DNA from 2 places in the Streptomyces sp. NPDC051064 genome. Region 1 is predicted to be linked to the other one. Evidence: riboswitches for the same ligand, from Rfam matches in the RefSeq annotation. Region 1 holds a riboswitch; the other holds the start of a gene.

Region 1 (15,558 bases):
AGGACGGCTATCTCGCGATCACGGGCCGCAAGAAGGAGATCATCGTCACGGCGGGCGGCAAGAACGTCGCGCCCGCGGTGATCGAGGACCGGATCCGCGCGCACGCCCTGGTGGCCGAGTGCATGGTGGTCGGCGACGGACGCCCGTTCGTCGGCGCGCTGCTCACCCTCGACGAGGAGTTCCTCTCCCGCTGGGCCGAGGAGAACGGCAAGCCGGCCGGGTCGACGGCGGTCTCGCTGCGCGACGACCCCGATCTGCTGGCCGAGGTGCAGCGGGCCGTGGACGACGGCAACGCGGCGGTCTCCAAGGCGGAGTCGGTACGCAAGTTCCGCGTCCTGGCGTCCCAGTTCACCGAGGAGGCGGGCCACATCACGCCCTCGCTGAAGCTGAAGCGCAACGTCGTGGCGAAGGACTTCGCGGACGAGGTCGAGTCGCTCTACCGCGGCTGAACCCGGACGCACGCACGAAGAGACGCACGTAGGAGGAGGGGCCCGCACGGCGAACCGTGGGGGCCCCTCCTCGTGCGTGGTCAGAGCAGCGTCTTCAGCCGCTCGGCGAGCAGGTCCCAGCGCCACTTCTCCTCGACCCACGCCCTGCCCCGCTCCCCCATGCGCCGGCGCAGTTCCGGGTCGCGGAGCAGGGTGACGATCCGGTCGGCGGACTCCTCGGCGGAGCCGCCCCGCACCACCCATCCGGTCTCGCCGTCGAGCACGGCGTCGGGGGCGCCCCCCGAGTCGCCCGCCACGACGGGCAGTCCGGTCGCGGACGCCTCCAGGTAGACGATGCCGAGGCCTTCGACGTCGAGCCCGCCGCGCCGGGTGCGGCAGGGCATGGCGAACACGTCGCCGGCGCCGTAGTGCGCGGGCAGCTCCTCCCAGGGCACCGGCCCGGTGAAGCGCACGGAGTCCTCGACGCCGGTCTCGGCCGCCAGCTTCCTCAGCTGCCCGGCGTACGGGCCGCCGCCCACGACGAGCAGGACCGCGTCCGGCACGCACGCCAGGATCGCGGGCATGGCCAGGATGAGCGTGTCCTGGCCCTTGCGGGGCACCAGCCGCGAGACGCACACGACGACGGGCCGGTCCGCGAGCCCGAGGCGGGCCCTGATCCGGTCGCCGCCGGAGGCCGGGTGGAAGGTCTTCTCGTCGACCCCGGGCGGCAGCTGCACCATGCGGGCCGCGGCCTCGGGGGTGAGCGCCGCGGCGATCCTGGACCGGGTGTACTCGCCGAGGTAGGTGATGGTGTCGGTCCCCTCGCCGATGCGGCGCAGCAGCTGCCGGGACGCGGGCAGTTGTGCCCAGCCGGCCTCGTGGCCGTGGGTGGTGGCCACGATCCGGCGGGCACCGGCCCCGCGCAGCGCGGGCGCCATCAGCCCGAGCGGAGCGGCCGCGCCGAACCACACGGAGGAGCAGCCGTGTTCACTCAGCAGCCGGACCGCCCGCCGGGTGACCCCAGAGGTGGGCAGCAGCATCGTCGTACGGTCGCGTACGACGGTGAACGGCTGCTCGGCGTCGAAGGCTGCGGTGGCCTCGGCGCCTTCCGTGCCGCGCTTCCAGGTGGAGGCGTAGACCACGATCCGGTCGGGATCCATGCGCAGCGCCATGTTGTGGAGGAAGGCCTGGATGCCGCCGGGGCGGGGCGGGAAGTCGTTCGTCACGATCAGCGTCTTGTCCATCGCCGCCGACAGTACCGGGCGGCCCGACGGCCCTGCCTGACGGCTCCCGCACAGCCCGGGCCTGCATCATGGCGTGCATGACGGTCAGGACGGACGCGAGTGGCCGGGCTCTGTCCCTCGCCGTATGGGGTCTCACCCGGACGGTGCTGCTGCTCTGCGTCTTCAAGGTGTTCACAGTGCCGGGCCCCGACGTCACGAGCGACGTCTCGGTGATCTACCGGGGCTGGTACGAGGTGCTCCGCACCGGCACGTACCCGCTGGACGACGTCACGTGGCAGTACCCGCCCGCCGCCGCCCTCGCCGTGCTCTCCCCGGATCTGCTGCCGTTCCTGGAGTACGCCTCCGCCTTCTTCGTCCTCGTGCTGCTGTGTGACGCGCTGGTGTTCGGTCTGCTGCTGTACGCGGGAGGCCGTCCGGGCATGCGCGACGCGGGCGCCTGGCTGTGGGTGGCGGGCGTGCCGCTGCTCGGGCCGACCGTGTACGCGCGCTACGACCTGATGGTGACGGCCGTCGCGGTGGCGGCTCTGCTGGCGGGTGTCCGTCACCCCCGGGTGCTGGGGGCGCTGGCCGCCTTCGGCACGCTGCTGAAGGTGTGGCCGGTGCTGGTGCTGATGGGCACCGCCCGGGGCAGGGCCACCCGCCGTTCCTGGTCGGCGGCGGCGGTGACCGGCGCGCCGCTGGCCCTGGTGGCGGCGGTGGCGGTGCCCGGCGCGTTCGCCTTCCTGACGTTCCAGCGGGACCGCGGGCTGGAGATCGAGTCGCTGGGGGCGCTGGTCTTCCATGTGGCCCGGCAGTTCGGCTGGGAGGGCCGGGTGGAGCTCCGCTACGGCTCGATGGAATTCGCCGGCCCGCATGTGGCGCTGGTGAGCACCCTGGCCCTGGCGCTGAGCGTGCTGGCCTTCGGCTGGCTGCTGGTGTGGCGGCTGCGGGCCCGCACGTTCGCGGTGCACACCCCGGCCGACGCGGCGTTCACCGCGGTGCTGCTGTTCACCGTGACCAGCCGTGTCATCAGCCCTCAGTACATGGTGTGGCCGCTCGGTGTCGCCGCGGTGTGCCTGGTCTTCCGGGGCAGCAGGATGGCGCTGCCCGCGTGTCTGGTCCTGGTGGCCACGGCCGTCACCCTGCTGGAGTTCCCGCTCGGCTTCGGGCATGTGGTGGCCGGCGACGCGGAGGGCCTGGAGCTCATGGCCGTACGCAACGGTCTGCTGCTCGCCGCGACGCTGAGCGCCGGGCGGCGGCTCTGGCGGGACACCGTGCCGCGGGCGGAGCGGGGGCGGACGGAGCGGGTCAGCCCAGCCGGGCGCGCAGATACTCCCGCCAGCGCGCCGTGAAGTCCTGGGGCGTGGTGCCGAGCACCGTGTGCATGGCCTGCTCGACGGCCCCGTCCCGCTCGGACCGGCTCCCCACGGCCTTGTAGAAGGCGATCAGCTCCTCCTCGCCCCAGTCCCGCGCGATCAGCTCACAGGCCAGCCAGGCGCCCTCGTAGGCCTGCGAGAGCTTCGCCGCGTCCTCGCCGAAGCCGAAGTCCTCGTCGGTCGGGAGCCGCGCGGGCAGGGCACCGCCCCGGACGGCCTCGGCGAGCTCCGGTGCGATCTCCGGGGCGGTGCGGCTCTCCTGGCGGTAGGCGGTCCAGTCGGCGAAGCCCTCGGAGAGCCAGACGGGCGTGGCGGCGGAGGTGTGTGCCCGGGTCGCCACATGGGTCGTCTCGTGGGTGAGGACGACCCGCTGCCCGAAGTCGCCGAGCATTCCGTACGCCTGCGGATTGACGATCACCCGGTCCGCGGGCTCCCGTCCGCTTTCGCCGACCTTGCCGGTGGTGACCGCCGCTATGCCCCGGTAGCTGGCCGCGGGTGAGTCCAGGAGCCCCGCCATGTCCTCCACGGACTCAGGGACGAGCACCACGACCCGCTCAGCCCAGGGCTCCGGCCAGGTGCCGGTGACGGCAGGGACGGCCCGGTCCGCGGTGGCCGCGATCCGGCGCAGCTCCGCGGTCCGGCGGCCGACCCCGAGGACCAGGCTGTGCGTGCCCCGTACGACCTCGACGTCGCCCTGCTGCCAGAGCTGCCCCGGGGAACCGTCGGCGGCCCGGTCGGCGGCGATGTACCAGCTGCCGCCCTCCCCCCGGCGGACCAGCTCCACCGTGCGGGAGGAGGACAAGGGCGCCATGTCGTAGCCCTTGATCCGGTAGCGCAGCTCGACCTCGGCGGTCACCCGGCCCGCGCCCTCGTCGGTCACGCCCTTCACCTTGTACGCCCATGACTCCAGCGGCACGTCGGCGAGGTTGCTCAGTTCGGTGCGCTGTGCGGCCCGGAAGGAGGCGGCACGGGGGTCGAGCGCGGCCAGGTACGCGTCGGTGTCGTGCTCCATGACCGCCTCGGCCCGGCGGTCCAGGGCGGCGCCGACCTCCCGCGCGGTGATGCCGGTGGTGGAGTCCCCGGGGCCGGCGCAGGCGGGCGCGAGCAGCAGAGCGGCGAGCACGGCGCCCGCCGTGCTCCGTCTGCGGGTGCGCTCCCGCCGCGCGTCCTGCGTCCCAACAGCCATCGGGCCGATCGTACGGTCATACGCGGGTGACCGAGGAGACGGGCATCATGCCGACGGGGTCGTAGCGCACCGGCGCTCCGGGGTAAGGGGCGTGGATGACCTGCCCGTTTCCCGCGTACATCCCGATGTGGCCGGCATCCGCGCGGTAGGCGACCAGATCGCCCGGCCGCGCCTGCGCGAGCGGCACCATGCGGCCGGCGTACCGCTGCGCCTGCGAGGTCCGCGGCAGGCCGACACCGGCCTGCGCGTACGCCCACTGCATCAGTCCGGAGCAGTCGAACCCGGCGGGCCCGTTGGCGCCCCAGACATACGGACGGCCGAGGGCCTGCCGGGCCGCCATGAGAGCGGCCAGGCCGCGCGCGGAGGCGGGGGCTCCGGCGGTGAGCGTCTCGGACGGGCCGGAGCGGGACGCGCGGCCGAGGAACTCGCGGTCGGTGGCGGGCAGGGCGCGCAGGAGTTCCCGGGCGCGGGCCAGTTTGCCCTCCACGGTGCGCTTGTGGCGCGCCACCGCCGCGCGTTCCCGCTCCATGGCGGTGAGCGCACCGGCGGCCTCCGCACGGCTCTGCGCGATCTTCCGCTGGGCGTGGTGGAGCTTGCGCAGTGTCAGGGTCCGGCGCTCGCCCACACGGTCAAGAGCGGCGGCCCGGTCCAGGAAGGTGTCCGGGTCCGAGGAGAACAGGAGGGCGACCGAGGGGTCGATGCCGCCCGAGCGGTACTGCGCGCCGGCCATCGAGCCGAGGGACTCCCGCATCCGGTTGACCCCCTCCTGCGTCCGGGCCGCCGAGTCCTGGGCCCTGGCGATCCGCCCGCGCAGCCGGCCGAGGCTCTCCCGGGCGGCGTTGTACTGCTCGGTGGCGCGCTCGGCCTCCCTGTACAGCCGGTCGACCGCGGCCTTCGCCGTCCCGTGGGTCTCCTCGGGCACGGCGCTCGCGGGTGCGGCCTGGAGGCCGGCCGCCGCGGTGGCCGCGGCGGCGGACAGGACGGTGGCCCGGACGCCACGGTTGAGGCCGGGCCGGGTGGGGCGGCGATGCGACACCACAGGAAGCCGCACTCCCTTCCGCTGTACGCAGATGTGCGCAGCCCCTGCCGCCCGGGACGGGCGGACCGACGACCGGGAGCTGCGCGGCAGCGCAGACAGTAACCGGACGGCTGCACCACGGCCAAAGGCCACGCCGGAGACGGGAGGGGGACGGAAAAGCCCCGCCCCGCCGGTGACCTGTGGTCTCCGGCGGGGCGGGGCTCCGTCGAGGGGTACCGCGATTCGCCCGTTCGGGCGTCAGACGCGCACGCCGAACTGGAAGGTGCCCATGTAGTCCATCGACTCGTAGCGGACCACGGCGCCGGGCTTCGGGGCGTGCAGGATCTGGTTGTTGCCCGCGTACAGGCCCACGTGCGAGGTGTTGTTGAAGAAGACCAGGTCGCCCGGCTTCAGGGCGCTGCGGCCTATCCGGACACCGTCGTTGATCTGGGTGTACGTGGTGCGGGTGATCTGGACGCCGGCCTGGGCGTACGCCCACTGGGTCAGACCCGAGCAGTCGTAGGCGTTGGGGCCGGTGGCGCCGGAGACGTACGCCTTGCCCTGCTGCGTGGAGGCGGCCTGGAGGGCGGCGGCGCCACGGGCGGAGGCGGGGACCTCGTTGCCGAGGTCGACCCGGTCACCGGCGGCGCGGCTGGCCCGCTGCTCGTCCTCGGCCATCTTGGCGCGCTCGGCGGCGGTGAGGGTGTTCAGCAGCTTCTGTGCGTCGGCGAGCTTGCCCTGGTACTTCTTCTTGTTCTCGTTCAGCGTCTCGCGGACGTCGGCGAGGTCCGCGAGCTTGCCCTGCGCCTCCTCGCGCTGCTGCGCGAGGGTGCGCTGCTTCGCCTGGATCTTCTGCAGCGACTCGGCCTGCTTGGCCGTCAGCTGGTCGAGCGCGGAGGCCTGGTCGAGGAAGCTGTCCGGGTCCGAGGAGAGCAGCAGCTGGACCGACGGGTCGAGGCCACCGGAGCGGTACTGCGCGGTGGCGAGCGAACCGAGCTCTCCGCGCAGGGTGTTGAGCTCGTCCTGGCCGCGGGCGACCTTGTCCTGGAGCGCGTCGGCCTGCTTCTTGAGCTTGTCCTGCTGCTCCTTGGCGCCGTTGGCCTTCTCGGTGGCGACCTCGGCCTCGTGGTAGAGCTTGTCGACCTTCGCCTTGACCTCGCTCTTGGTCGGCTTGGGGTCGGCGTGGGCCGCCTGGGAGGTCAGGGCCACGGCCGCGGCGGCGGTCGCGGTGAGCACGGTCACGCGGGCGCGGCTCGGCTGCTTGGGACGACGGTGGGACGCCACGAAGGCGAGCTCCTTCTTCCTCGAGCCGCCTACCGGGCTGTGGGGGAAAGAATCCCCGGCTCCGTGCACGTCACGGACTCGGCGGTTCCTTCGCCGTCACCCCGGGTGGGCGATCAACCGTGCGAAGGTTCGAGGCCTGACCCTAGTGACCATCTTGTGATCAGTTCAAATCCTCACGAGCAAAATCTCGTCACATCAGGCACTTCTTTACTTTCATCACACTGCGCGTAGCGGCGACTTGACGGTACGTTCCAAAAATTCCGACAAGTCACCCATGTCTCACATGACGCGTCAGACGCGCGAAAGGCGCTTCAGGAGCAAGGCGGACGCGACCGGCCGCGCACCGGCCTTCGCCACCCCGTCGGCGACTTCGCGGTCGGTGGAGACCACGACGACGGGCCTGCCCGGCGGTTCGGCGCGCGCCAGCTGCCGGATCAGCTCGTCCGCGGTCACCCCCGCCTTGCTGAAGAGGACGCGGACCCCGCGGGGTGGTGCGAGCAGGACCGGAGCGGCCAGTTCGGCGCCGTCGAAGACGCAGGTCATCTCGGCCCCGGTCTGTGCCGCGAGGACCGAGAGGCCGCCCAGGAGGCGCAACCGCTGCTTCTCCAGGGGCATCTGCGGATAGCCGGTCTTGGTGACGTTGTAGCCGTCGACGATCAGATGCGCCTGCGGCAGGGCGAGCAGCTGGTCGAGCAGCGCCGGATCGGTCTCCGAAAGGGCCCTGGCGGCAATGTCCTTCGGTGACATCCGGCCGGGCTCCACAGCTTCGACGCCGTCCGCGGGGCGGAGCGAGGAAGGGGGCAGGGCCAGTTCGCGGCGGAGACCCTGTGCCGCGTCGAGCACGGTGTCCAGGAGCAGCCGCAGCCGCATGTCCTCGACCGAGCGCCCCTCCCTGGCCGCCCGGCGGCCCGCCTCGACGGACGCCTCCGCCTCGGCCAGCCGCGCCTTGAGCCGGCGGGACTCGCTCTCGGCCGCGGAGACCTGGGCCGCAGCCTCGGCCCGCACGGCGTCGGTCTCGGCGCCTGCCTTGCGCAAAGCCGCCTCTCCGCGCTTCACCTCGCTGAGGGCGCTGCGCAGTTTGCGGTGCAGGGAGTCGGTCTCCTTGCGGGACGCGTCCAGCTCCGAGCGCAGCCGTTCGGTGTCGGCCCTGGTCTGGCCGCGGGCGCGGTCGAGCTCCTCACGCAGCCGCTCCAGCTCACGCCTGGTCTCCTCGTCCGCACGCTCGGCGTGGGCCCGCTGGACCTCCTCGCCGGCCGCAGCCACCAGCTTGACCCAGCCGCCCGGCCGCAGCACATAGGCGGCGGCCGCCACATCGACGGGGTCTGCGGCGGCGGGCGGAGCACCGGACGCGAGGGCGTCGGCCAGCTCCGGCTGGGTCTGGCCGATCCGCTCACCGATGCGCCGGCGGAACACCGGGTCGCTCTCCAGGGCCGCGGCCATCGCGTTACCCGCGAATTTGGCCCGCCTGCTCGGGGTGAAACGGGCGTACTGCCGGAGCTGGGCGGGGAGTTCGCCGACGGTCAGACCGCCGAACGCGTCCGAGACCAGCGCCACCACCTTGCGGCGCACACCTTCGGGCAGCGGACGGTCGAGCGACTCCGCGGTGCCGTCGGCCGCGTCGGCCGGTCCGGCGCCGCCTGTCGGCTGCTCCACCATCCATCACCCCAATATGTCTGTCCGCACGGCCCCGTCAGGAGTCGGCACCAGGCCTGTCGACCAGTTCGATCTGGTCCACGGCGTTACACCAACGACAGCGCACCGACTCGATGGTCTCACTGACCACCTCGCGCTCCTCGATACTCGACTCCCCGGCCAGGTCGAGATGCACGTACTCCACGACCTTGGAGGAGCGCGTCACATCGAAACGGGTCAGGTTGCCGCAGAGCGTGCAGCGCCAGCGGGTCCCGTCCGTCGGCTGGGGAACCGTCGTCATCGTTGCGTCCTCTTTCGTCGTTCGTCGAGTCTCGTGCGTGCCCAGGCTTCGATCTCGCGGTGCGCCGTCGAACTGCGGATGTCCTGCTGTAACCCTACGGCCTTGCGCATACCTATCGGCACGGCGAGGCGGTCTGTCCCGTTCTCGCCTGGTGCGTCATGCTCTGTGCGTGACCTATCGGCGGGAAGTCCACTGGCGGAGGCGGGCCGGAGAGCTCCGGGCCGCGGCCGCGGCGGGCGGCGCCCCGGTCACGTACGGGCTGATCGCGCTCTGCTGCGCGGTGTTCCTGATCAGCCCGCTCTCCGGGTTCAACCCCGTCTACGGCAGCGCCGACGCGCTGCTGGCCGCTCAGGCCGGGTATTTCGAGCGATGGGGCGTGATCCCCACCGAGCTCGTGGAGGGCTCGGCCCACGCGGCCCTGACCCCACTGACCGCGCTCTTCGTCCACGGCAGCTGGCTGCACCTGCTGGGCAACATGCTCTTCCTCTACGTGTTCGGCGCGATGGCCGAGGAGCGCATGGGCCGCACCGAGTTCACCTTCTTCTATCTCGCCTGCGGCTACTTCGCCCTGGTGGCCTACGCGGTGGTGCACGCGGACTCCGACCAGACACTGGTCGGCGCGTCGGGGGCGATCTCCGCGGTGCTCGGCGCGTTCCTCTATCTCTTCCCCCGGGCCCGTGTCACCAGCCTCTTCCCCTTCCTCTTCTTCCTGCCGCTGCGGTTTCCCGCCTGGATCGTGCTCGTGTTCTGGTTCGTCCTGCAGTGGCTGGCGGCGCAGAGCTCGGGCAGCGGCCCGGGCGTGGCGTACCTCGCGCACGTGGCGGGTTTCGCGGCCGGGTTCCTCTACGCCTGGGTGCGGTTCCGGGGTACTAGAGTGAAGTCTCCAGCCACGGCCACTGAGGGAGAAAGCCAGCCGTGATCACCGCGATCGTGCTCATCAAGACCAGCGTGGACCGGATTCCCGAGATCGCCGAGGCCATCGCCGCGCTGGACAGTGTCAGCGAAGTCTTCTCGGTCACCGGTACGTACGACCTGATCGCCATGGTCCGGGTCGCCCGGCACGACGATCTGGCCGATGTCATCCCGGGCCGGATCAGCAAGATCCCAGGCGTCGAGGGCACCGACACCCATGTGGCCTTCCGCACCTACTCGCAGCACGACCTCGAGGCGGCCTTCGCCATCGGGCTCGACGCCTGAGACCACGTACGTACGGCTCCGGCCGGGGACGGGGCGACACGCCTCCCGTTCCCGGCCGGAGCCGTGTCCGGACCCGCTCAGACCTGCGCGGCACCCCGGTCGGGCACGCAGCGGCCCTCCTCGGTGCGGTAGCTCCAGCGGGCCCCCTTGCTGACGAGCTCGCGGACGGCGCCCAGGAACCTCTCGATGTGCTCGTCCGGCGTGCCGGCGCCGAAACTCACCCGGATGGCGTTGAGGGACCTCTCCCCCGGCGCGGCCTCCGGCGCGCCGCACTCACCCGGCTCCTGCGGCTCGCTGCCCAGCAGGGTCCGCACCAGCGGGTGTGCGCAGAACAGTCCGTCGCGCACCCCGATGCCGTACTCGGCGGAGAGCGCCGCGGCGAAGTGCGAGCTGTTCCATCCCTCGACCACGAAGGAGATGACGCCGACCCTCGGGGCGTCGTCGCCGAAGAGCGAGAGCACCTTGACCTCGGGGACGTCGGCGAGCCCCTCACGGACCCGTGTCACCAGCTGCTGCTCCCGGGCGACCAGCCGGCCGAATCCGGCCTCGGTCAGGGCCTTGCAGGCCGCGGCGATGGAGTAGACGCCGATGACGTTGGGCGATCCCGCCTCGTGCCGGGCCGGGGTGGTGTGCCACTCGACGTCCACGCCGCCGTCGGTGCGCCGGGCGACCTTGCGGGAGGCGCCGCCACCCGCGAGGTACGGCTCCGCGTCCACCAGCCAGTCGGCGCGGCCGGCGAGGACGCCCGAGCCGAAGGGCGCGTACAGCTTGTGCCCGGAGAAGGCGACCCAGTCGACGTCCAGCTCGGCGATGTCCACCGGGTGGTGGGGTGCCAGCTGCGCCGCGTCGAGCACGATCCGCGCGCCGTGGGCGTGGGCGGCGGCGGCCAGTTCCTTCACCGGCCACAGCTCACCGGTGACGTTGGACGCGCCGGTCACGCAGACCAGTGCGGGGCCGTAGGGCTCCCGGCCGGCCAGCGCCCGCTCCAGCGTGGCGACTGCCTGGTCCGGGGTGCGCGGGGCGTCGAGGTAGGTCACCCGGGCGCCCCGCCAGGGCAGCAGCGAGGCGTGGTGCTCGGTCTCGAACACGAACACCTCGCAGTCGGCGGGCAGTGCGGCGGCGAGCAGGTTGAGGGAGTCGGTCGTCGAGCGGGTGAAGACCACCTGGTCCTCCGCACGGCAGCCGAGGAACTCCGCGACGGTCTCGCGGCTGTTCTCGAACAGGTCGGTGGAGAGCTGCGAGAGGTAGCCGGCGCCGCGGTGCACGCTGCCGTAGTACGGGGCGTAGGCGGCCACGTCGTCCCAGACCCGCTGGAGGGCCGGGGCGCTGGCCGCGTAGTCGAGGGCGGCGTAGGTGACGTCTCCGCCGGTAACGAGCGGAACCGTGACATCTGCACCCAGAACCGGCAACGGGGCACAAATGGACTGGTCGACGGCAGCGGTGGAGACAGACATGGCGAACTCCCGTGAAAGGCAGGCGAAATCCTCGCGCCGGCGGCAGTGCGCGGCAGCGCGGGAACGAAAGAAAAAGGGGATGTGCGGAGGAGGGCCTAGAGCCCTATCGCATTCGCTTGCTCACAGAAGACTCCCTGGGACCAGGACCCCAAGGGGTGGCATCCAACGATGCCGAGGGGCCCGCGCTTGCCACAGACCTCGCTGCCTGCGGCCTGGTCTTCACCCGGGGCACCCCGCCACGGACGGAGGGTTGCCGGACAGCGGGCCGGGGCCGTAGTCGCTGTCACTCATGACCTGCGCAGCATCTTGCCATACCTACGGCGACGCGCAAGGGCGCAGTCCGCGATCCGGACTGCGCCCTTGTTCACACCGTGCGAGCTCAGGCGTTACTGGCCGCCACCCAGCGCTCCAGCGCGCTCTTGGCCGCACCCGAGTCGATCGACTGCGCGGCCCGCGCGATCCCGGCCGAGAGCTGCTCGTCCAGCGAGCCCTCGCCCGGGTCCAGCGCGACCAGTGCCGCAGCCGAGTTGAGCAGCACCGCGTCCCGTACGGGACCGGTCTCCCCGTCGAGCAGCCGGCGGGCCACATCCGCGTTGTACGAGGAGTCCGCGCCGCGCAGCGCCTCGACGGGGACCAGGTCCAGGCCGACGTCGCGCGGGTCGAAGGCCTGTTCGCGCACGGTGCCGTCGCGGACGATCCAGACCCGCGAGGTCGCCGTGGTGGTCAGCTCGTCGAGGCCGTCGTCGCCCCGGAAGACGAGCGCCGAATTCCCCCGGTCCGCCAGCACGCCCGCGACGATGGGCGCCATCTTCGGGTCGGCGACCCCGATGGCCTGGGAGCGCACCCGGGCGGGGTTGGTGAGCGGGCCCAGGATGTTGAAGGTGGTCTGCGTGCCGAGCTCCTTGCGCGCCCTGGCCGCGTAGCGCAGGGCGGGGTGGAACTTCACGGCGAAGCAGAAGGTGATGCCCGCCTCCTCGGCCACGGCGACGACGCGCTGCGGCGTCAGTTCGAGGTTGACGCCGAGCTTCTCCAGCACGTCGGAGGCGCCGCTCGCCGAGGAGGAGGCCCGGTTGCCGTGCTTGACGACCTTGGCACCGGTCCCCGCGACGACGATCGCCGACATGGTGGAGATGTTGACCGTCTTGGCCATGTCGCCGCCGGTGCCCACGATGTCGACCGTGCGGCCGGGCACCTCGATGGTGTGGGCGTGCTCGTACATGGCGCGGACGAGTCCGGTGACCTCGTCGACGGTCTCGCCCTTGGCCCGCAGCGCGACGGCGAAGCCGGCGATCTGCACGTCCGTGGCCTCGCCGCTCATGATGCGGTCCATGGCCCACGCGGTGTCGTCCGCGCCCAGGTGCTCGCCGCGCAGCAGGGGGGTCAGCACGCCGGGCCAGGTACGGTCCGCCACGCTGTCGCCGCCGTCCGGGGTCACAACGTTCATGGTCCGCTCCTGGGGGTCCACAGCCGATACAGGGGATACCTCCCACCCTATCCAGGCCCGGGGACAGCGAAGAGCCCCGTCCATCGGATGGACGGGGCTCCCGCTGTGGCGGTCAGCTGAGGTGATCAGTGGTGGCCGTGGCCGCTGGTGATCTCCTTGTACTCCTCGGCGGTGGGCTTGGCGATCTGGTTGTCCTCGCCGTAGTAGCTCTTGCTGAGCCTGGCCCGGAGCTTCTGCAGCGCCGACGGCTTGCGCTCGACACCGTTCTCGTCGACCGTCGGGCCGATCTCGACCGGCTTGTACTGCTCGTGCGCGGTGAGCGTGTGCAGCTGGCCGGGGCTGAGCGGCTCGTGGATCTCGACGAACTCACCGTGCGGCAGGCGCTTGATGGTGCCGGACTCGCGCCCGTGCAGCACCTTCTCCTTGTCGCGGCGCTGGAGGCCGAGGCAGATCCGCCGGGTGACGACGAACGCCAGGACCGGGCCGACGAAGAAGGCGATCCGTACGAACCAGCTGATCGCGTTGAGCGACATGTGGAAGTGGGTCGCCCAGATGTCGTTGCCGCCGCCGATCAGCATGACGAAGTAGATCGTCACCCAGGCGACGCCGAGACCCGTACGGGTCGGAGCGTTGCGCGGACGGTCCAGGATGTGGTGCTCGCGCTTGTCGCCGGTGATCCACGACTCGATGAACGGGTACAGCGCCAGCGCCCCGAGGACTGCACCGAACAGCACCAGCGGGATGAGCACGCCCAGGACCAGCGTGTGGCCCCAGAGGTTGATCTCCCAGCCCGGCATCACACGGACGAAGCCTTCCGCGAAGCCCATGTACCAGTCCGGCTGGGCGCCCGTGGACACCTGGTCGGGACGGTACGGGCCGAGCGCCCAGATCGGGTTGACCGTGGCGATCGCGGAGAGGACCGCGATGAAGCCGAAGACCAGGAAGAAGAAGCCTCCGGCCTTGGCCATGTAGACCGGCAGCAGCGGCATGCCGACGACGTTCTTGTTCGTCTTGCCGGGTCCGGCGAACTGCGTGTGCTTGTGGAAGAAGACCAGGATGAGGTGGCCGACCACGAGCCCGAGCATGATGCCCGGCAGCAGCAGGATGTGGATCGAGTAGAACCTCGAGATGATGTCCGTACCGGGGAACTCCCCGCCGAACAGGAACATCGAGATGTACGTACCGACGATCGGCATCGACAGGATCGCGCCCTGCGTGAAGCGCACACCCGTACCGGAGAGCAGGTCGTCCGGGAGCGAGTAGCCGGTGAACCCGGTGAACATGCCGAGCACGAAGAGCAGGAAGCCGAAGAGCCAGTTGATCTCGCGCGGCTTGCGGTACGCACCGGTGAAGAACACCCGGAACATGTGCACGAACATGCCGGCGAGGAAGATGATCGCGGCCCAGTGGTGGATCTGCCGGACCAGCAGACCACCGCGGACGTCGAAGCTGATGTCCAGCGTCGACGCGTAGGCCGCGGACATCCGGATGCCGTTCATCGGCTCGTAGGAGCCGTGGTACACGACCTCGTTCATGCTCGGGTTGAAGAACAGCGTCAGGTACACACCCGTAAGGATGATGATGATGAAGCTGTAGAGGCAGATCTCACCCAGCATGAAGGACCAGTGGTCCGGGAAGATCTTGCGCATGTTGGCCTTGGCCAGGCCGTAGATGCCCAGCCGGCCGTCCGCCCAGTCGGCGACCCGCTCACCGGCGGGCGCCTTGCGCTGTGTGTCTGTCGCAGTACTCATCCGCGCTCCCAGAAGGCAGGACCGACGGGCTCTTCGAAGTCACCGAGCGCCTCGAGGTTGCCCTCGCTGTTCACACCGATCCGCAGCTGCGGAAGGGGGTGACCGGCCGGACCGAAGATGACGCGGGCGCCGTCGGAGAGGTCGAAGGTGGACTGGTGGCACGGGCAGAGCACGTGGTGCGTCTGCTGCTCGTACAGGCTGATCGGGCAGCCGACGTGGGTGCAGATCTTCGAGAAGGCCACGATTCCCTCGTGGGCCCACTCGCGCTCGCGCTTGTCCTTGATGTTGTCCGGCTCGATGCGGATGATCATCAGGGCGGCCTTGGCGATCTGCGTCTGGAAGTCGTGCGCGTCCTCCTCCAGGCCCTCGGGCATGGCGAAGGTCAGCGAACCGACGACGACGTCCTCGGGACGCAGCGGCTCCATGGTGTTCATGTTGACGAGCTGCTTGCCCTTGGCCCACAGGGTCTTGCGGAGCTTCTTCTCCGGCAGCGGACCGAGGTCACGCAGCAGCACCACACCGGAGAGCGGCACCAGGGCCAGCGCACCGAACATGGTGTTGCGGATCAGCTTCCGCCGCCCGATCGCGGACTCCTTGGCGCCGGCCGCGAAGTCGGCCATGACCTTGGCCTTGACCTCGGGCGTCGCCTCGATGGCGTGCCGGTCGTCTGCGACCTCCACGTCGGACATCAGGGTGCGCGCCCAGTGGACGGCACCCGCGCCGATGAGGAAGAGCGCCAGTCCCAGGGTCATGCCCAGGGAGAAGTTGAGCGCACTCACATGGCCGAGCGGCCAGATGTAGACGATCTTGTCGACCGGGAAGATGACGTACGAGGCGATGAAGCCGATCGTCGCCACCATGGACAGCGTGAACATAAGGGCGACGGCTCGCTCGGAGCGATTCGCGGCCCGTTCGTCGATGTCCTGGATGCGCGGCCGGTGGGCCGGCAGCCCCGGGTCGGCGAACGGATCGCCCGCACCCTCTACCGCGCCGTGCGCGGTGTCCTGCTCTACCGGCAGGTTCTCTTCTGGAATCTGTTGGCTACTCATGACTTCTTGGCCTTAGCGGTGTGGGCCGCGACCCATACGGCGATGGCGATCAGGCCGCCCAGGCCGAAGATCCAGCCGAAGAGACCTTCGCTGACGGGGCCGAGGCCACCGAGCGAGAGCCCGCCGGGGGACTCCGACTCATCACCGTTGACGGTCTTGATGTACGCGATGATGTCTTTCTTCTCCTGCTCGGGCATGGTGCTGTCCGGGAAGGA
Region 2 (15,558 bases), on a different contig from region 1:
CGTGGTGGCGCCGCCTCGCGGGCTCCCGCAGGAACGAGAACCCGTGGGCCGGCGACAGGCCCCGCATCCGCCGCGCCTTCGACCGCATCGGCACATGGATCACCGCCGCCGTCGTCGTCACCCTGGCCGTTCTCGGCGTGGTGTACCTCCCCGACGGCATCCAGGCCACCAAGGACCACTTCGCCAAGCGCGCGATGGTCGCCCCCGACGAACTCGCGGCGTCCCGCTCGTGGACCGGCCACAAGCCGCAGCTCGCCTTCGACAAGGTGAACAACACGTGGTGGGGCCCGGGGGTCACACAGTCCGGTGAGGGCGAGTGGATCGAGGCCCGCTTCGACCAGCCGACCCGCCTGCTGGACGTGATCATCACTCCGGGCGTGTCCATCCGCGCCGACGACCTCAACAAGTCCGCACTGCCGCAGCGCATCAAGGCGACGATCACGACGAAGGACGGAAAGACCGCGACCCGCCAACTGACCCTGGACCAGGGCACGGGCGGCCAGCGGCGCGCGTTCCGCGTCGGCGAGGCCGTCAAGGTGCGCTTCACCGTCGAGTCGGCCCACGCAGCGTCCTCGGACAAGCAGGTGGCCATCGCCGAGATCGAGTTCTTCGGCCCGTCGAACACCGACGGGTCCTGACCCGGCCGCACCTGAACACCGCACAGCGGCAACAACGACGACGCCGGCCCCCGGGAACGAATCCCGGGGGCCGGCGTCGTACGGATACCGCGGTACCGCCTGGAGCTGCTGATCCGAGGATCAGAAGTCCATGTCACCGCCCGGCATGCCGCCCGGAGCGGCCGCAGAGGCCTTCTCCGGCTTGTCGGCGATGACGGCCTCGGTGGTGAGGAAGAGCGCGGCGATGGACGCGGCGTTCTGCAGAGCGGAGCGCGTGACCTTCGCCGGGTCGATGATGCCCTCGGCGATCATGTCGACGTACTCGCCGGTCGCGGCGTTGAGACCGTGACCGATCGGCAGGTTGCGCACCTTCTCGACGATGACGCCACCCTCGAGACCACCGTTGACGGCGATCTGCTTGAGCGGGGCCTCCAGCGCGAGCTTCACGGCGTTGGCGCCCGTGGCCTCGTCACCGGTCAGGTCGAGCTTCTCGAAGACGGCCGAGGCCTGGAGCAGAGCCACGCCACCACCGGCGACGATGCCCTCCTCGACGGCGGCCTTGGCGTTGCGCACCGCGTCCTCGATGCGGTGCTTGCGCTCCTTGAGCTCCACCTCGGTGGCGGCGCCGGCCTTGATGACGGCCACGCCGCCGGCCAGCTTCGCGAGGCGCTCCTGGAGCTTCTCGCGGTCGTAGTCCGAGTCGGAGTTCTCGATCTCGGCACGGATCTGCTTGACGCGACCCTGGACCTGGTCGCTTTCGCCGCCACCGTCGACGATGGTCGTCTCGTCCTTGGTGATGACGACCTTGCGAGCGGTGCCGAGCAGGTCGAGACCGGCGTTCTCCAGCTTGAGACCGACCTCCTCGGAGATGACGGTGCCACCGGTGAGGATGGCGATGTCGCCGAGCATGGCCTTGCGGCGGTCACCGAAGCCCGGAGCCTTGACGGCGACGGACTTGAAGGTGCCACGGATCTTGTTGACGACCAGGGTCGACAGGGCCTCGCCCTCGACGTCCTCCGCGATGATCAGCAGGGGCTTGCCCGACTGCATGACCTTCTCGAGCAGCGGAAGGAGGTCCTTCACGTTGCTGATCTTGGAGTTGACGATCAGGATGTACGGGTCGTCGAAGGACGACTCCATACGCTCCATGTCGGTGGCGAAGTACGCCGAGATGTAGCCCTTGTCGAAGCGCATACCCTCGGTGAGCTCGAGCTCCAGACCGAAGGTCTGGGACTCCTCGACGGTGATGACGCCTTCCTTGCCGACCTTGTCCATCGCCTCGGCGATCTTGGCGCCGATCTCGGTGTCGGCGGCGGAGATGGAGGCCGTCGAAGCGATCTGCTCCTTGGTCTCCACGTCCTTCGCCTGCTCCAGCAGAGCGGCGGAGACGGCCTCGACGGCCTTCTCGATGCCACGCTTCAGAGCCATCGGGTTGGCACCCGCGGCGACGTTGCGCAGGCCCTCGCGGACGAGCGCCTGGGCGAGAACGGTGGCGGTGGTCGTACCGTCGCCGGCGACGTCGTCCGTCTTCTTGGCGACCTCCTTGACCAGCTCCGCACCGATCTTCTCGTACGGGTCCTCGAGCTCGATCTCCTTGGCGATGGAAACACCATCGTTGGTGATCGTGGGCGCGCCCCACTTCTTCTCGAGGACGACGTTACGGCCCTTGGGGCCGAGGGTGACCTTGACGGCGTCGGCGAGCTGGTTCATCCCGCGCTCGAGACCGCGCCGTGCCTCCTCGTCGAACGCGATGATCTTGGCCATGTGAAGTGGTCCTCCCGGACAGGGGTGGATTTCTCCGGACCGAGTGGCGCCCGCGACGGACGGCCAGCGTGCTCAGTGGTTCCTTGCCCCACGGAGCCTGCGGGCCTCACCGGCCCGGTCCAAGTTTTCTGTCACTCTCACCTGGAGAGTGCTAACGCCAATGATTAGCACTCGACCCCTACGAGTGCAAGCGTCACCCTCGGGATGTGGACAACCTTCGGGCGGACGAGGACGCACGTGAGGCCCGTATCCCTGGCCGGGGTACGGGCCTCACGTGCGTGAGTAGTGTCGTCGGACGACCGCGCCGAGCTCAGCCGACGGCGAGCTTGACCATGTCCGCCTGCGGCCCCTTCTGGCCCTGCGAGATCTCGAATTCAACTCGCTGACCCTCTTCGAGGGTGCGGTACCCGTCCATCTGGATCGCGCTGTAGTGGACGAAAACATCCGCACCACCGTCGACCGCGATGAAGCCGTACCCCTTCTCCGCGTTGAACCACTTGACGGTGCCCTGAGCCATGCCTAACTCCCCTATTACTGGCCCTTGCACGAGCACCGCACTTCGCGGGCCCGGGTCAGAACTCACCCTCCGACAGGAGAGGGTGGCGTGCGCCGGAACGCGTCGACCGCGGCCGAATGTATCTGCCCAACTGCCCTCTGCAACAGGTCAATCGGACGAGAATTCTGGGCACGGGTGACCGCACGCAATGGGGGAACTCATAAGATTCCAGGGCAAGTCGGGCCTGACAAAGGCCACTTATGCCACAAGGAGTTCACTTACTTTGGCTGCTTCTTGTCGCGGCCGGGCGCATTCTCATATGCGGGCGGCACGGGCAGCTGCGGGGACTTCCCCAACTGTACCGTGCTCAACCATGCAGAATGACCCCCTCCGCTTCTCGCGGAGGGGGTCATATCGCTCACGCCGTGCGGTCGGGCCGCCGGTCGGGCCCGTGACCGTGTCGGGAGATCAGCCTCCGGCGACGGCCGGGATGATCGAGACGCCCGCGCCGTCCGGGGTGACCGCGTCCAGGCCGCCCTCGAAGCGCACGTCGTCGTCGTTGACGTACACGTTGACGAAGCGGCGCAGCTTGCCCTGGTCGTCCAGGACACGGGCGCCGATGCCCGGGTGGTTCTGCTCCAGGGACGCGATGACCTCGGAGAGGGTCGCACCCTCGGCCGGGACCTCGGCCTGACCGCCCGTGTAGGTGCGGAGGATGGTGGGGATACGGACCTTGACGCTCATGTGGGTGCCTTCCTTCGGTCTCGGGTGTCAGTTGGCGGCGGCGAGGCCCGCGTCGCGGAACGCGTCCAGGCTGGGCCGGATCGTCGCCGACAGGCCGGTCGTGGGGGCGACCGCGTCGAGCGTCTTCAGTCCGTCGCCGGTGTTCAGGACGACGGTGGTGAGGGCCGGGTCGAGCAGGCCGGCGTCGATCAGCTTCTTCGTCACACCGACCGTCACCCCGCCCGCGGTCTCCGCGAAGATGCCCTCGGTGCGGGCCAGCAGCTTGATCGCGTCGACCACCTGCTCGTCGTTCACGTCCTCCACGGCGCCGCCGGTGCGCCGGGCGATGTCCAGGACGTAAGGGCCGTCGGCCGGGTTGCCGATCGCCAGGGACTTGGCGATGGTGTTCGGCTTCTGCGGACGCACGACGTCGTGGCCGGCCTTGAAGGCGGTGGAGACCGGCGAGCAGCCCTCGGCCTGGGCGCCGAAGATCTTGTACGGCTTGTCCTCGACGAGGCCGAGCTTGATCAGCTCCTGCAGCCCCTTGTCGATCTTCGTGAGCTGCGAGCCGGACGCGATCGGGATGACGAGCTGGTCGGGCAGCTGCCAGCCGAGCTGCTCACAGATCTCGTACGCCAGGGTCTTGGAGCCCTCGCCGTAGTACGGCCGGAGGTTGACGTTGACGAAGCCCCAGCCCTCGCCGAGCGGGTCGCCGATGAGCTCCGAGCAGAAGCGGTTGACGTCGTCGTAATTGCCCTCGATGCCGACCAGCTCGCCGCCGTACACCGCGGCCATGACGACCTTGCCCTGCTCCAGGTCGTGCGGGATGAACACGCAGGAGCGGAAGCCGGCGCGGGCGGCGGCGGCGCCCACCGCACCGGCGAGGTTGCCGGTGGAGGAGCAGGAGAGGGTGGTGAACCCGAAGGCGCGGGCGGCCTCGACGGCGATGGCGACGACACGGTCCTTGAAGGAGTGCGTCGGGTTGCCGGAGTCGTCCTTGACGTACAGACCACCGGTCACGCCCAGCTCGCGGGCCAGGTTGTCGGCCTTGACCAGCTTGGTGAAACCGGGGTTGATGTTGGGCTTGTCCGCGACATCGGCGGGGACCGGCAGCAGCGGCGCGTAGCGCCAGATGTTGTTCGGGCCCTCGGCGATGCGCTTCTTCAGCTCTTCGGGGGAGCCGCTCGGCAGGTCGTACGCCACTTCGAGCGGCCCGAAACAGGACGCACAGGCGAAAATGGGGCCGAGCTCGAAACGCTCGCCGCATTCGCGGCAGGAAAGTGCCGCGGCGGGACCGAGGTCCACTGCGGAGGTATTGGTGTCGGCTGCAACTGTCTGCACGGCCATGATGGCGGAGGCCCTTTCTCCTCATCTTCCTTGCGACGTATTTCGCCACAAGACGGAATTGGCACCTTCCCCACCGTGACCTCGCGGTCGGCAGGAGGGTTGCCGGGACTTCAACGGGCCGTTCCCTCAGTCCCTCTGGATGAGCGCTATGGCACCGGACCATGGATCCGGGCGTTTATTCGCGGACCGACCCCGACATGCGAGGGTCATCCGCGTTGTTCAAGACTGTAACCGAAGCACCGGACGATTGAGATAGTCGTCCGAACCGCGAGATGGATCACATACAGGGAGTATCGACCGTGCTGGAAGAGGTGGAACGCTGGCTGACCAGGCGTTCCTGGTCTGCTGCCGACCTCCCGCTGGACCGGCTCACGGCCGCGCGGGCGAAGGATCCGCACCGCTCGCGCGTGAGCGTCGTCCTGCCCGCGCTGAACGAGGAGGCGACGGTCGGAGCGATCGTGGCGGAGATCCGGCGCGAGCTGATGGAGAAGGTCCAGCTCGTCGACGAACTGGTGGTGATCGACTCCGGATCCACCGACGCCACCGCCGACGCGGCGCGGCTGGCCGGCGCCCGGGTCGTGCACCGGGACGCGATACTCCCCCGGATCCCCGCCCTCCCCGGCAAGGGCGAGGTCCTGTGGAGATCACTGCTGGTGACCAGCGGGGAGATCGTCTGCTTCGTCGACGCCGACCTCAAGGACTTCTCCGCCGACTTCGTCTCCGGGATCGTCGGCCCGCTGCTGACCGACCCCTCGGTGCACTTCGTGAAGGCCATGTACGACCGGCCGCTGGGTGACGCCGCAGGCCAGGGCGGCCGGGTGACCGAACTGGTGGCCCGCCCGCTGCTCAATCTGCACTGGCCGAGCCTGGCCGGCTTCGTCCAGCCGCTGGGCGGCGAGTACGCGGTGCGGCGCTCCCTGCTGGAGCAGCTCCCCTTCCCCGTCGGTTACGGAGTGGAGCTGGGCCTGCTCGTCGACGCGCTGCACACGGTCGGCCTGGACGCGCTGGCCCAGGTCGACGTCGGCGTACGCAAACACCGCCACCAGGACGGCCAGGCACTCGGCCGGATGGCGGCCACGATCTACCGGACGGCGCAGCTGCGGCTCTCCCGGGGGACCCTCGTGCGCCCCGAGATCACCCAGTTCGAGCGGGGGCCCGACGGATTCGTCCCGCGCACCCATGCGGTGGACACCGAGGAACGCCCCCCGATGCGCGAGATCGCGGAGTACGCCTCGCGAAACGCGGCGTAACGGTTCTTCCCGCCCGGCTCCGCACACGCTTCACGTTTGGCGGCTTCCCGAACGGGCTAGGTTCGGGTACATGGTCTCCGAGCACGCTGCCCAGGTACTCGTCGCGTCCAACCGCGGCCCGGTGTCGTACACACGGCGGGAGGACGGCACACTCGACTCGAAGCGGGGCGGGGGCGGGCTCGTCTCCGGCCTGAGCGCCGTCGACGACAAGCTGTGGGTGTGCGCCGCCCTCGGTGACGGCGACCGCGAGGCGGTCCGGCGCGGTGTCTCCGAGCCCGGCGTCCGGATGCTCGACATCGACGCCGGGGTCCACGAAGACGCGTACAACGGCATCGCGAACTCCGTGCTCTGGTTCGTCCACCACATGATCTACGAGACGCCGGTGGAGCCCGTCTTCGACGCGGAGTTCCGCCGGCAGTGGGCCTCCTTCGAGGCGTACAACCAGGCCTTCGCCGAGGCGCTCGCCGAGGAGGCGGGCGAGGGCGCGGCGGTCCTGGTGCAGGACTACCACCTCTCGCTGGTCCCCGGCCTCCTGCGCGAGCTCCGGCCCGACCTGCGGATCGGGCACTTCTCGCACACCCCCTGGGCGCCCGTCGACTACTTCCGGCTGCTGCCCGACGACATCGGCGAGCAGCTGCTCAACGGAATCCTGGGCGCCGACCGCGCCGCGTTCCTCACCCGGCGCTGGGCGGACGCCTTCATCAGCTGCTGCACGGAGATCCTCGGCGGCACCGGCCACACCCGGATCGGGGTGCACGGGCTGGGCGCCGACGGGGACTTCCTGCGCCGCCGCTCCCACGAGGCGGACGTGGACGACCGCATGGAGATCCTGCGGGAGCAGGTCGGCGCGGACCGCCGCACGATCGTGCGGGTGGACCGCACGGAGCTCTCCAAGAACATCGTGCGCGGCCTGCACGCCTACCGTGCGCTGCTGGAGGAGCGCCCCGAATGGCGCGAGCGGGTGGTGCACATCGCCTTCGCCTACCCCTCCCGGCAGGACCTCACGGTCTACCGCGACTACACGGCGGAGGTGCGGCGGGTCGCCGACGCGATCAACGCGGAGTACGGCACCGAGGGCTGGACCCCGGTCCTGCTCCACGTCGACGACGACTTCGCCCGCTCCCTCGCGGCGTACCGGCTGGCTGACGTGGCCCTGGTCAACCCGATCCGCGACGGCATGAACCTCGTCGCCAAGGAGGTCCCGGTCGTCTCGGACCACGGCTGCGCGCTGGTGCTCTCCCGCGAGGCGGGGGCGTACGAGGAGCTGGGCGAGGACGCGATCGTGGTCAACCCGTACGACGTGTCGGCCACGGCGACGGCGCTGCACGAGGGGCTCACGATGGACCCCGACGAGCGCGGCGCCCGCTCGAAGCGCCTGGCCGCCGCCGCCACCGCGCTGCCACCGCAGCAGTGGTTCCTGGACCAGCTGGACGCGCTGCGCGCCTAGGACTGTGTGAGGCGCCCGGCGATGGAGCGGAGCAGTTCCGCGACCGCCGCCGGGCCCGACAGCAACAGGTCGGCCCGCTCGGCCAGTTCGGGGACCTCGGTGCCGCTGCACACCAGCAGACCTGCGGTGCCCCGGGTGCGGAGCTTCTCCACGGCGGCGTACGCGGCGAGGTCGCCGAGGTCGTCGCCTGCGTAGAGCACCGTCTCGGCGCCGGTCTCCTTCACGTACTCCTCGAGCGCCACGCCCTTGTCCATGCCCGGCGGGCGCAATTCCAGGACGAGGCGGCCCGGTTCGACGATGAGGCCGTGACGCGCGGCCAGGCTGCCCAGGGGAACGCGCAGGGCCTCGAAGGTGGCCTGCGGATCGGCGGCGCGGCGGGTGTGCACGGCGACCGCGCGGCCCTTCTCCTCGATCCAGGTGCCGCTGTCGGCGCCCGCCTCCGCCAGCACGGCCGGGAGCTCGCCCCGGACGGCTTCGACTCCGGGGTCCTGGGCCGGGGCGTGGGCGGACCCGGTGGCGGCGTCCCAGCGTTCGGCCCCGTAGTGCCCGAGGACGACGAGGTGGTCCAGGCCGCGCACCCCGGCGAAGCCGCCGTGGCGGACGGCGGTGTAGGCCGGGCGGCCGGTGATCACGGCGACGGCGGCGACCTGGGGAGCGAGCGCGGAGAGGGCCGGGACGACACCGGGGTGCGCCCGGGACCGCTCCGGATCCGGGACGATGTCGGCGAGCGTGCCGTCGAAGTCCAGCGCGACGACCGCACGGGAGGGACGGGCCAGGAGTGCGGCGAGGCCTTCGCGGCCGGCCTGGGTGGACGGGGTCGGGATGGGGTGTGCCGAATTGCCCATGGTCCGAGCGTAGCTGTGAGCAGGGCCAAATCCAGCCCCGCGCCGGCGTTCGAGGCGCTGGGTCCGGGACGGAGCCCCGGCAGGCCCGGGACTCAGCGCCGCCCCCGCCTCGCGTCCCGGACCCGCCGCAGCCGGTTCACCGTCACGGGGTCCGCCTCCAGCGCCCGGCGGTCGTCCAGGAGCGCGTTGAGCAGCTGGTAGTAGCGGACCGGCGAGATGCCCAGGTCTTCCCGGACGGCCCGCTCCTTCGCACCGGGGCCCGGCCAGGAGCGCCGCTCCAGGGCCAGCACCGCGCGTTCCTGGTCGGAGAGCGGGGCAGTGGAGTCCGCTTCGTCAGCGGGAGGGCCGGTCATATGAACCAACCTACCTACTCTGCACTCTCCGCCTGCCGGGCCTGGGACGCGATGTCCACCAGCACGCTCTCCGGGCTGCCGCCGGGCTCGACCGCCGAGCCGATCTTCTCCTTGATGCTCTCGCTGGCCTGCGCCCACGACGTCTTGCCGAACGGGTACAGCTGCGAGTTCGGCAGCGCCGACAGGAACTCGCGCAGCTGCTTGTGCTTGCTGTCCGCCTCCATCGCGGCGGACGCGGTGCCGGTCACGGGCAGCAGGTCGTACTGGTCGGCGAAGGCGAGCACGTTCTCGTCCGTGTAGGCGAAGTCGAGGAACTTGCCGATCTCCGCCCGGTGGCCGTTCTGCTTGAAGCCCATCATCCAGTCGGCCACGCCCATCGAGCCCTCGGTCGGCCCCTCGATCCCGGGCAGCGGGACCATGCCGACCTCGACGCCCTTCTTCTCGGCCTCCTGCATCAGCGTCGGGTGGCCGTTGAGCATGCCGACGTCACCCTTGGTGAACGCCTCGAAGGCCTTCGCCCGGTCGAGCTTCCCCGGGGCGACGGGGCCGGTGAGGCCCTTGCCCACGAGGTTGTTCTTCAGCCACTTGAAGGTCTCTATGTTGGCCTGGGAGTCGATGTTGTAGTTGCCGACCTCGTCCGTGTAGCCGCCGCCCCCGCTGAGCAGCCACATCAGGGTCTCGGCCTGGGACTCCTCCTGACCGAGCGGCAGCGCGAAGGGGTAGGTCACGCCGCGCTGCTTGAGCGCGGTGGCGTCGCTCTCGATGTCGTCCCAGGTCTGCGGTGCCCCGAGGCCCGCCTTGGCGAAGAGGCCCTTGTTGTAGAAGAGGAGCCGGGTGCTGGCCACGAACGGGAGGCCGTACAGAGTGTTGTCGACCTCACCCGCGTCGGTGAGCGAGGGCAGGAAGTTGGACCCGGTGCGGATGGCGATCATCTCGTCGGCGGCGTAGAGCTTGTCCGCCTTGGCGTAGTCGGCGTACGCGCCGATCTGCGCGATGTCGGGGGCCTCGCCGGCCTTCACCATCTCGGCGACCTTGCGGTCGACGTCCTTCCAGGAGTAGACGCTGACCTCGACCTTGATGTCGGGGTTGGCCTTCTCGAACTTCCCGGCGACGTCGTCCCAGTACTTCTGGGAGCTGTTCTCCGCACTCGTGCCGTAGTCGGCCGCCACCAGTCGCAGGGTGACGTCGCCGCCCCCGGTATCCGAACCGCACCCCGACAACGTTGCCGTCATCCCGAATGCGGCCACCACCGCGGTCAGACCCACATAGCGCCGCTGCACAGCCTTGCCCATCCCTACATTGGTCGACGCGGACACCGCCGTTCCCGACGGCGATCCGCGATCCTGCCTCACGACCGCATGGAGGTCTACACCACCTGCGTATCGATTCGGCAATCTAGCAGGACCGTTTTGTATGGGTGCTCAACAAACCACGCTAGTGGACTAGACCTTTTAGGGGTCGGCGGGCGAAACTGTCTCCGTGAGACACGTCATCGCCCTCGATGTGGGCGGCACAGGAATGAAGGCCGCTCTGGTCGGGGCCGACGGCACCCTGCTCCACGAGGCGCGCCGGGCCACCGGCAGGGACCGCGGCGCCGAAGCCGTCGTGGAGACGATCCTCGGCTTCGCCGAGGACCTCCGCGCGTACGGCGAGGAGCACCTCGGCGAGAGTGCCGTCGCCGCCGGGGTCGCCGTGCCCGGCATAGTCGACGCGGAACGCGGGATCGCCGTCTACTCCGCCAACCTGGGCTGGCGCGACGTGCCCCTGCGTAAGCTGCTCGGCGAACGGCTCGGCGGCGTACCCGTCGCGCTCGGCCACGACGTCCGGGCCGGCGGCCTCGCCGAAGGACGGATCGGCGCCGGCCAGGGAGCGGACCGCTTCCTGTTCGTGCCCCTGGGCACCGGGATCGCCGGCGCCATCGGCATCGCGGGCACCATCGAGGCGGGCGCCCACGGTTACGCGGGCGAGATCGGCCACATCGTGGTCCGCCCGGACGGCCCGGACTGCGGCTGCGGCCAGCGCGGCTGCCTGGAGACCCTTGCCTCGGCCGCCGCCGTGTCCAGGGCCTGGGCCGCCGCGTCGGGAGACCCCGACGCGGACGCCGCGGACTGCGCCAAGGCCGTGGCCTCGGGCGACCCGGCGGCCCTGCGCGTGTGGCGGGACGCCGTCGACGCGCTGGCCGCGGGGCTGGTCACCGCGCTCACCCTGCTGGACCCCCGCACGCTCATCATCGGTGGCGGTCTTGCCGAGGCAGGGGAAACCTTGTTCACACCACTGCGTGCGGCTGTCGAGGAACGGGTCACGTTCCAGAAGCTGCCTCACATCGTCCCGGCGGCCCTCGGGGACACCGCCGGATGCCTGGGCGCAGGGCTGCTCGCCTGGGATCTACTCGCCACGGAGGTTTCCGCCTGATGGCCGGACGCGCAGACAGCACGGTTCTCGCAGGTGCCCGGGTGGTGCTTCCCACCGGCACCGTCGAGAACGGCCGGGTGATCGTCGAGGGCACCCGGATCGTCGGCAGCACGCGGGAGGACGCCCGGACCGTCGACCTCTCGGGCCACTGGGTGGTCCCCGGATTCGTGGACATCCACAACCACGGCGGCGGTGGCGCGTCCTTCGCCACCGGCACCGCCGAGGACGCCCTGACCGCGGTGCGGGCGCACCGCGCACACGGCACGACGACCGTCGTCGCCTCGACCGTCACCGGCGAGATGGACTTCCTGGCCCGACAGGCCGGCATGCTCTCCGAACTGGTCGAGCAGGGCGAGCTCGCCGGAATCCACTTCGAGGGCCCCTTCATCTCCCCGTGCCGCAAGGGTGCCCACAGCGAGGGCCTCCTCCGCGACCCCGACCCCGCAGAGGTCCGCAAGCTGCTCGACGCGGCGCGCGGGAGCGCCAGGATGGTCACCCTCGCCACCGAACTCCCGGGCGGCATCGAGTCCGTACGGCTGCTCGCCGAGCACGGGGTGATCGCCGCCGTCGGCCACACGGACGCGACGTACGAGCAGACCGTCGAGGCGATCGACGCGGGCGCCACCGTCGCCACCCACCTCTTCAACGCGATGCCCGCCATCGGCCACCGCGCGCCCGGCCCGGTCGCGGCGCTCCTGGAGGACGAGCGGGTCACCGTCGAGCTGATCAACGACGGCACGCATCTGCACCCCGCCGCCCTGGAGCTCGCCTACCACCACGCGGGCGTCGGCCGGGTCGCGCTGATCACCGACGCCATGGACGCGGCCGGTGGGGGCGACGGCTTCTACGAGCTCGGACCGCTCGCCGTCGAGGTCAAGGACGGTGTCGCACGCCTGGTGGAGGGCGGTTCGATCGCGGGCTCCACCCTCACCCTGGACACCGCCTTCCACAGGGCCGTGACCGTCGACCGGATCCCCGTCGACGACGTCGTCCGGTCCATCTCCGCCAACCCGGCCCGGCTCCTCGGCGTGTACGACCGGGTCGGCTCACTGGACCCGGGCAAGGACGCCGACCTGGTGGTCCTGGACGCGGACTTCGCGCTCAAGGGCGTCATGCGCCGGGGCGAGTGGATCGTGGAGCCCCCGGTCGGCTGACCGGCCGGGCCCGCCGACGGGCGGGCGGTTGAACACGTAACGAAGAGACGGCGGTTGTCCCGGAACCCTGGGACGGCCGCCGCCTCTTTGGCATGATCACCAGGGACGGCGCCGCGGGGAGACGGCGCGTGGGCACGGACGATCAAGGAACCGGGGGCCGGTACAGGTGATACTGACCGTCACGCTGAACACGGCACTCGACCTGACCTACGCCGTCCCCGCACTCGTCCCCCACACCAGCCACCGCGTCGACGACGTGACCGAGCGCCCCGGCGGCAAGGGCGTCAACGTGGCCCGGGTGCTCTCCGCGCTCGGCCACGAGACCGTGGTGACCGGCTTCGCCGGCGGCGCCACCGGTGCGGTCCTGCGCGAGCTCCTCGGCGCGCTCCCCCACCGACCCACCGACGCGCTCGTCACCGTCGCGGGGAACACCCGCCGCACCCTCGCCGTGGTCGACCGCTCCAGCGGTGACACCACCCAGCTCAACGAACCGGGCCCGCACATCGGAACCGGCGAATGGGCGGCCTTCCTCGGCACGTTCGGAGAACTCCTCCCCGGGGCCGCGGCCGTCGCCCTCTGCGGCAGCCTGCCCCCCGGCGTCCACGTCGGCGCGTACGCGGACCTCGTACGGCTCGCGCGCGCGGCCGGCGTCCCCGTGCTCCTGGACACCGACGGGGAACCCCTGCGCCGCGGCATCGCCGCCCGCCCCGACCTCGTCAAGCCGAACGCCGACGAGCTCGCCCGGCTCACCGGCGCCCGCGAACCCCTGCGTGCCACCCGCGACGCCCGCCGCCGGGGCGCGCACAGCGTCGTCGCGTCGCTGGGCGCGGACGGGCTCCTCGCCGTCACCGCCGACGGCGTCTGGCGGGCCGCACCTCCGACCGCCGTGCGGGGCAACCCGACGGGCGCGGGCGACTCCGCCGTGGCCGGACTGCTCTCCGCCCTCGCCGAAGGGCTCGGCTGGCAGGACCGGCTGACCCGCGCGGTGGCCCTGTCCACGGCTACCGTGCTGGCCCCGGCGGCCGGCGAGTTCGACCGCGCCGCCTACGAGGACCTGCTGACCCGCGTCGCCGTCGAACAGCACGCACCGGCGGCCTGAACGGCCCCCCGGAACGACCGCGTCCCGGCTCGCGCTGGGCGCGATGACCGGGACGACGGTGGTGCTGGATCTCCAAGCGTTTCCTGAGCGGCGGATCAGTCCTTGACGTGCCCCGACTTCAGCGACAGCTGGTCGAGGTTGGCGTCACACGAGTCGCCCTCGTTGCAGGACAGCATCAGGGTGTTCGACCCCTTGTCGAGCTGCACGTACGCGTACGTGTTCGTCCAGCCCTTCTCCAGGTCGCCCTCCGCGGCGTTCGCGAAGTTCTTCATGTTGATCGAGCGCGGGTCCTCGTCGTTGACCGTGAGGGACGTCTTGGCGTCCTTGCCCGGCACCCCGTACGTCACATACAGCGTGTACGGGCCGCTCTCCGGCACATCGACGGTCCAGGTGGCCGACCGGCCGACCTCGTTGAGGCTGATGTACTGGCCGTTCGCGCTCTTGGCGCCCTTGACCGTGCTGTCCAGGGACGCCGTGCCCCCGAGCGTCAGCGTCGCCGCGTCCTGCTTCGGCAGATCGACGGACTCCTGCGACGGCTTCTTGGACTTCTCGGGCTTCGGGGAGTCCCCGACCTCGTCGGCCGGACCCGCCGACGACCCGGCCTCGTCCTTCTTGCCGTCGCTGTCGTCGCCCGTCATCAGCGCCGCGCCGATGCCGATGAGCACGACCGCGACCACCGCGACGGCCGCGATCAGCAGCGCCTTGGTGTTGGGGCCCCCACGGCCGGGACCGCCGTTCCCGCCGGGCACCGACCCGTGCTGCGCGGTCACCGCACCGCCGGGGTAGGTCTCCGGCGCCGCGTACTGCGGGTTCGGCTGGCCGTACTGGGGCTGCTGGCCGTACTGGGGCTGCTGGCCGTACGCCTGCTGCGGCGGTACCTGCCCGTACTGGCGCTCACCGACCGTCCGCACCTGGTTGTACGACGTTCTGGGCACGCCGGGCTGCGCGGCCGGACCGGGGTAGCCGTATCCACCCTGCCCGGGCGGCTGTGCGCCTGCCGCCCGCCCGTCCTCGTACAGATAGCCGAACGGATCGTCGTCCTCGGGCTTGCTCGCGCCGTTGTTTCCGGCCGTCATCCCTGGGTCACTCCTCACCATGTCGCCAGCCGTCGCCGACCGGCCGAGCCTACCCCGAACGGAGCACGCGTCGAATTGCTCTCGGTCCCCCGGAAAACCGGGCGGTGTACGGGGACAGCCAGGGCGTGAACGTCAGCCGGCTCTGCGGTGAACCTTCGATCGGGACCGCTTTTCCACATACATCCGCTGGTCGGCGGAGTGCAGGACCTCTTCCTCGGTCATGCCGCACTCGGCCCAGCCGATACCGAAACTCGCCCCGACCCTGACTGCCCGGCCGTCCACCCGGATGGGCGGAATAATGGCGTTACGCAAGCGTACGGCCAGATCCGCGGCATCTGCGGCCCCGAGACCGTCCGCGAGGACGACGAATTCGTCACCCCCGAGCCGCGCGACCGTGTCACCGTCCCGTACGCACGTCGTGAGCCGCCGGGCGACCTCGATGAGAACCGCGTCACCCGCGTGATGCCCGAAGCGGTCGTTGATGGACTTGAAGCCGTCCAGGTCGCAGAAGAGCACCGCGAGCCCCTTGGTGCCGTCGTCGCGGTCCGGGTCGGGCGCCACGGTGTGCACATGGTGGTCGTAGGGGCCGACGCCCGGGGCGATCTCCCCCTCGTAACCGTCCGCCCGGTAGCCGTGCGCCGCGCTCTCGACATCGCCGTAGGCCGCGTCCAGCGCCTCGATCGCGCTGGAGGCGACCGAGTGAGGCCTCTCACACAGCCGCGCGCCGAGCCGGGAGCGCAGCTCGGCACTGTTGGGCAGACCGGTGAGCGCGTCGTGCGAGGCACGGTGCGCGAGGTTCAGCTCGTTGCGCTTGCGCTCCTCGATGTCCTCGACGTGGGTGAGCAGGAAACGCGGCCCGTCGGTGGTGTCGGCGACGACGGAGTTGCGCAGCGAGACCCAGAGATAGGTGCGGTCCCTGCGCCCGAGCCGCAGCTCCGCCCGCCCTCCCTCGGCGGACGTGCGGAGCAGGGTGCC

What was found. A riboswitch is a leader RNA that binds a small molecule or an ion and turns the genes downstream of it on or off. The one in region 1 is predicted to bind S-adenosylmethionine.
Region 2: it holds a riboswitch for S-adenosylmethionine, as region 1 does, so the genes downstream of both, thrC (threonine synthase) here and ACIBCU_RS01895 (aminotransferase class V-fold PLP-dependent enzyme) in region 1, are expected to answer to the same signal.

Annotation. Positions count from the first base shown of each region.
Region 1 covers NZ_JBITFK010000001.1:398,490-414,047, forward strand. The annotation lists gene ACIBCU_RS01845 (AMP-dependent synthetase/ligase) at 1-449, shown strand, start outside; gene ACIBCU_RS01850 (glycosyltransferase family 4 protein) at 530-1,672, opposite strand; gene ACIBCU_RS01855 (glycosyltransferase 87 family protein) at 1,750-3,003, shown strand; gene ACIBCU_RS01860 (hypothetical protein) at 2,960-4,213, opposite strand; gene ACIBCU_RS01865 (NlpC/P60 family protein) at 4,230-5,252, opposite strand; gene ACIBCU_RS01870 (NlpC/P60 family protein) at 5,490-6,515, opposite strand; gene ACIBCU_RS01875 (NYN domain-containing protein) at 6,807-8,168, opposite strand; gene ACIBCU_RS01880 (hypothetical protein) at 8,206-8,448, opposite strand; gene ACIBCU_RS01885 (rhomboid family intramembrane serine protease) at 8,600-9,367, shown strand; gene ACIBCU_RS01890 (Lrp/AsnC family transcriptional regulator) at 9,364-9,645, shown strand; gene ACIBCU_RS01895 (aminotransferase class V-fold PLP-dependent enzyme) at 9,723-11,099, opposite strand; SAM riboswitch class IV at 11,277-11,394, opposite strand; gene trpD (anthranilate phosphoribosyltransferase) at 11,479-12,543, opposite strand; gene ACIBCU_RS01905 (cytochrome bc complex cytochrome b subunit) at 12,669-14,294, opposite strand; gene ACIBCU_RS01910 (Rieske 2Fe-2S domain-containing protein) at 14,291-15,343, opposite strand; gene ACIBCU_RS01915 (c-type cytochrome) at 15,340-15,558, opposite strand, start outside.
Region 2 covers NZ_JBITFK010000012.1:37,357-52,914, forward strand. The annotation lists gene ACIBCU_RS34025 (NADase-type glycan-binding domain-containing protein) at 1-638, shown strand, start outside; gene groL (chaperonin GroEL) at 759-2,381, opposite strand; gene ACIBCU_RS34035 (cold-shock protein) at 2,692-2,898, opposite strand; gene ACIBCU_RS34040 (MoaD/ThiS family protein) at 3,346-3,621, opposite strand; gene thrC (threonine synthase) at 3,649-4,947, opposite strand; SAM riboswitch class I at 4,966-5,093, opposite strand; gene ACIBCU_RS34050 (glucosyl-3-phosphoglycerate synthase) at 5,247-6,197, shown strand; gene ACIBCU_RS34055 (trehalose-6-phosphate synthase) at 6,268-7,644, shown strand; gene otsB (trehalose-phosphatase) at 7,641-8,489, opposite strand; gene ACIBCU_RS34065 (DUF3263 domain-containing protein) at 8,582-8,842, opposite strand; gene ACIBCU_RS34070 (ABC transporter substrate-binding protein) at 8,857-10,134, opposite strand; gene ACIBCU_RS34075 (ROK family protein) at 10,361-11,254, shown strand; gene nagA (N-acetylglucosamine-6-phosphate deacetylase) at 11,254-12,408, shown strand; gene ACIBCU_RS34085 (1-phosphofructokinase family hexose kinase) at 12,575-13,507, shown strand; gene ACIBCU_RS34090 (carbohydrate-binding protein) at 13,603-14,583, opposite strand; gene cdgB (diguanylate cyclase CdgB) at 14,716-15,558, opposite strand, start outside.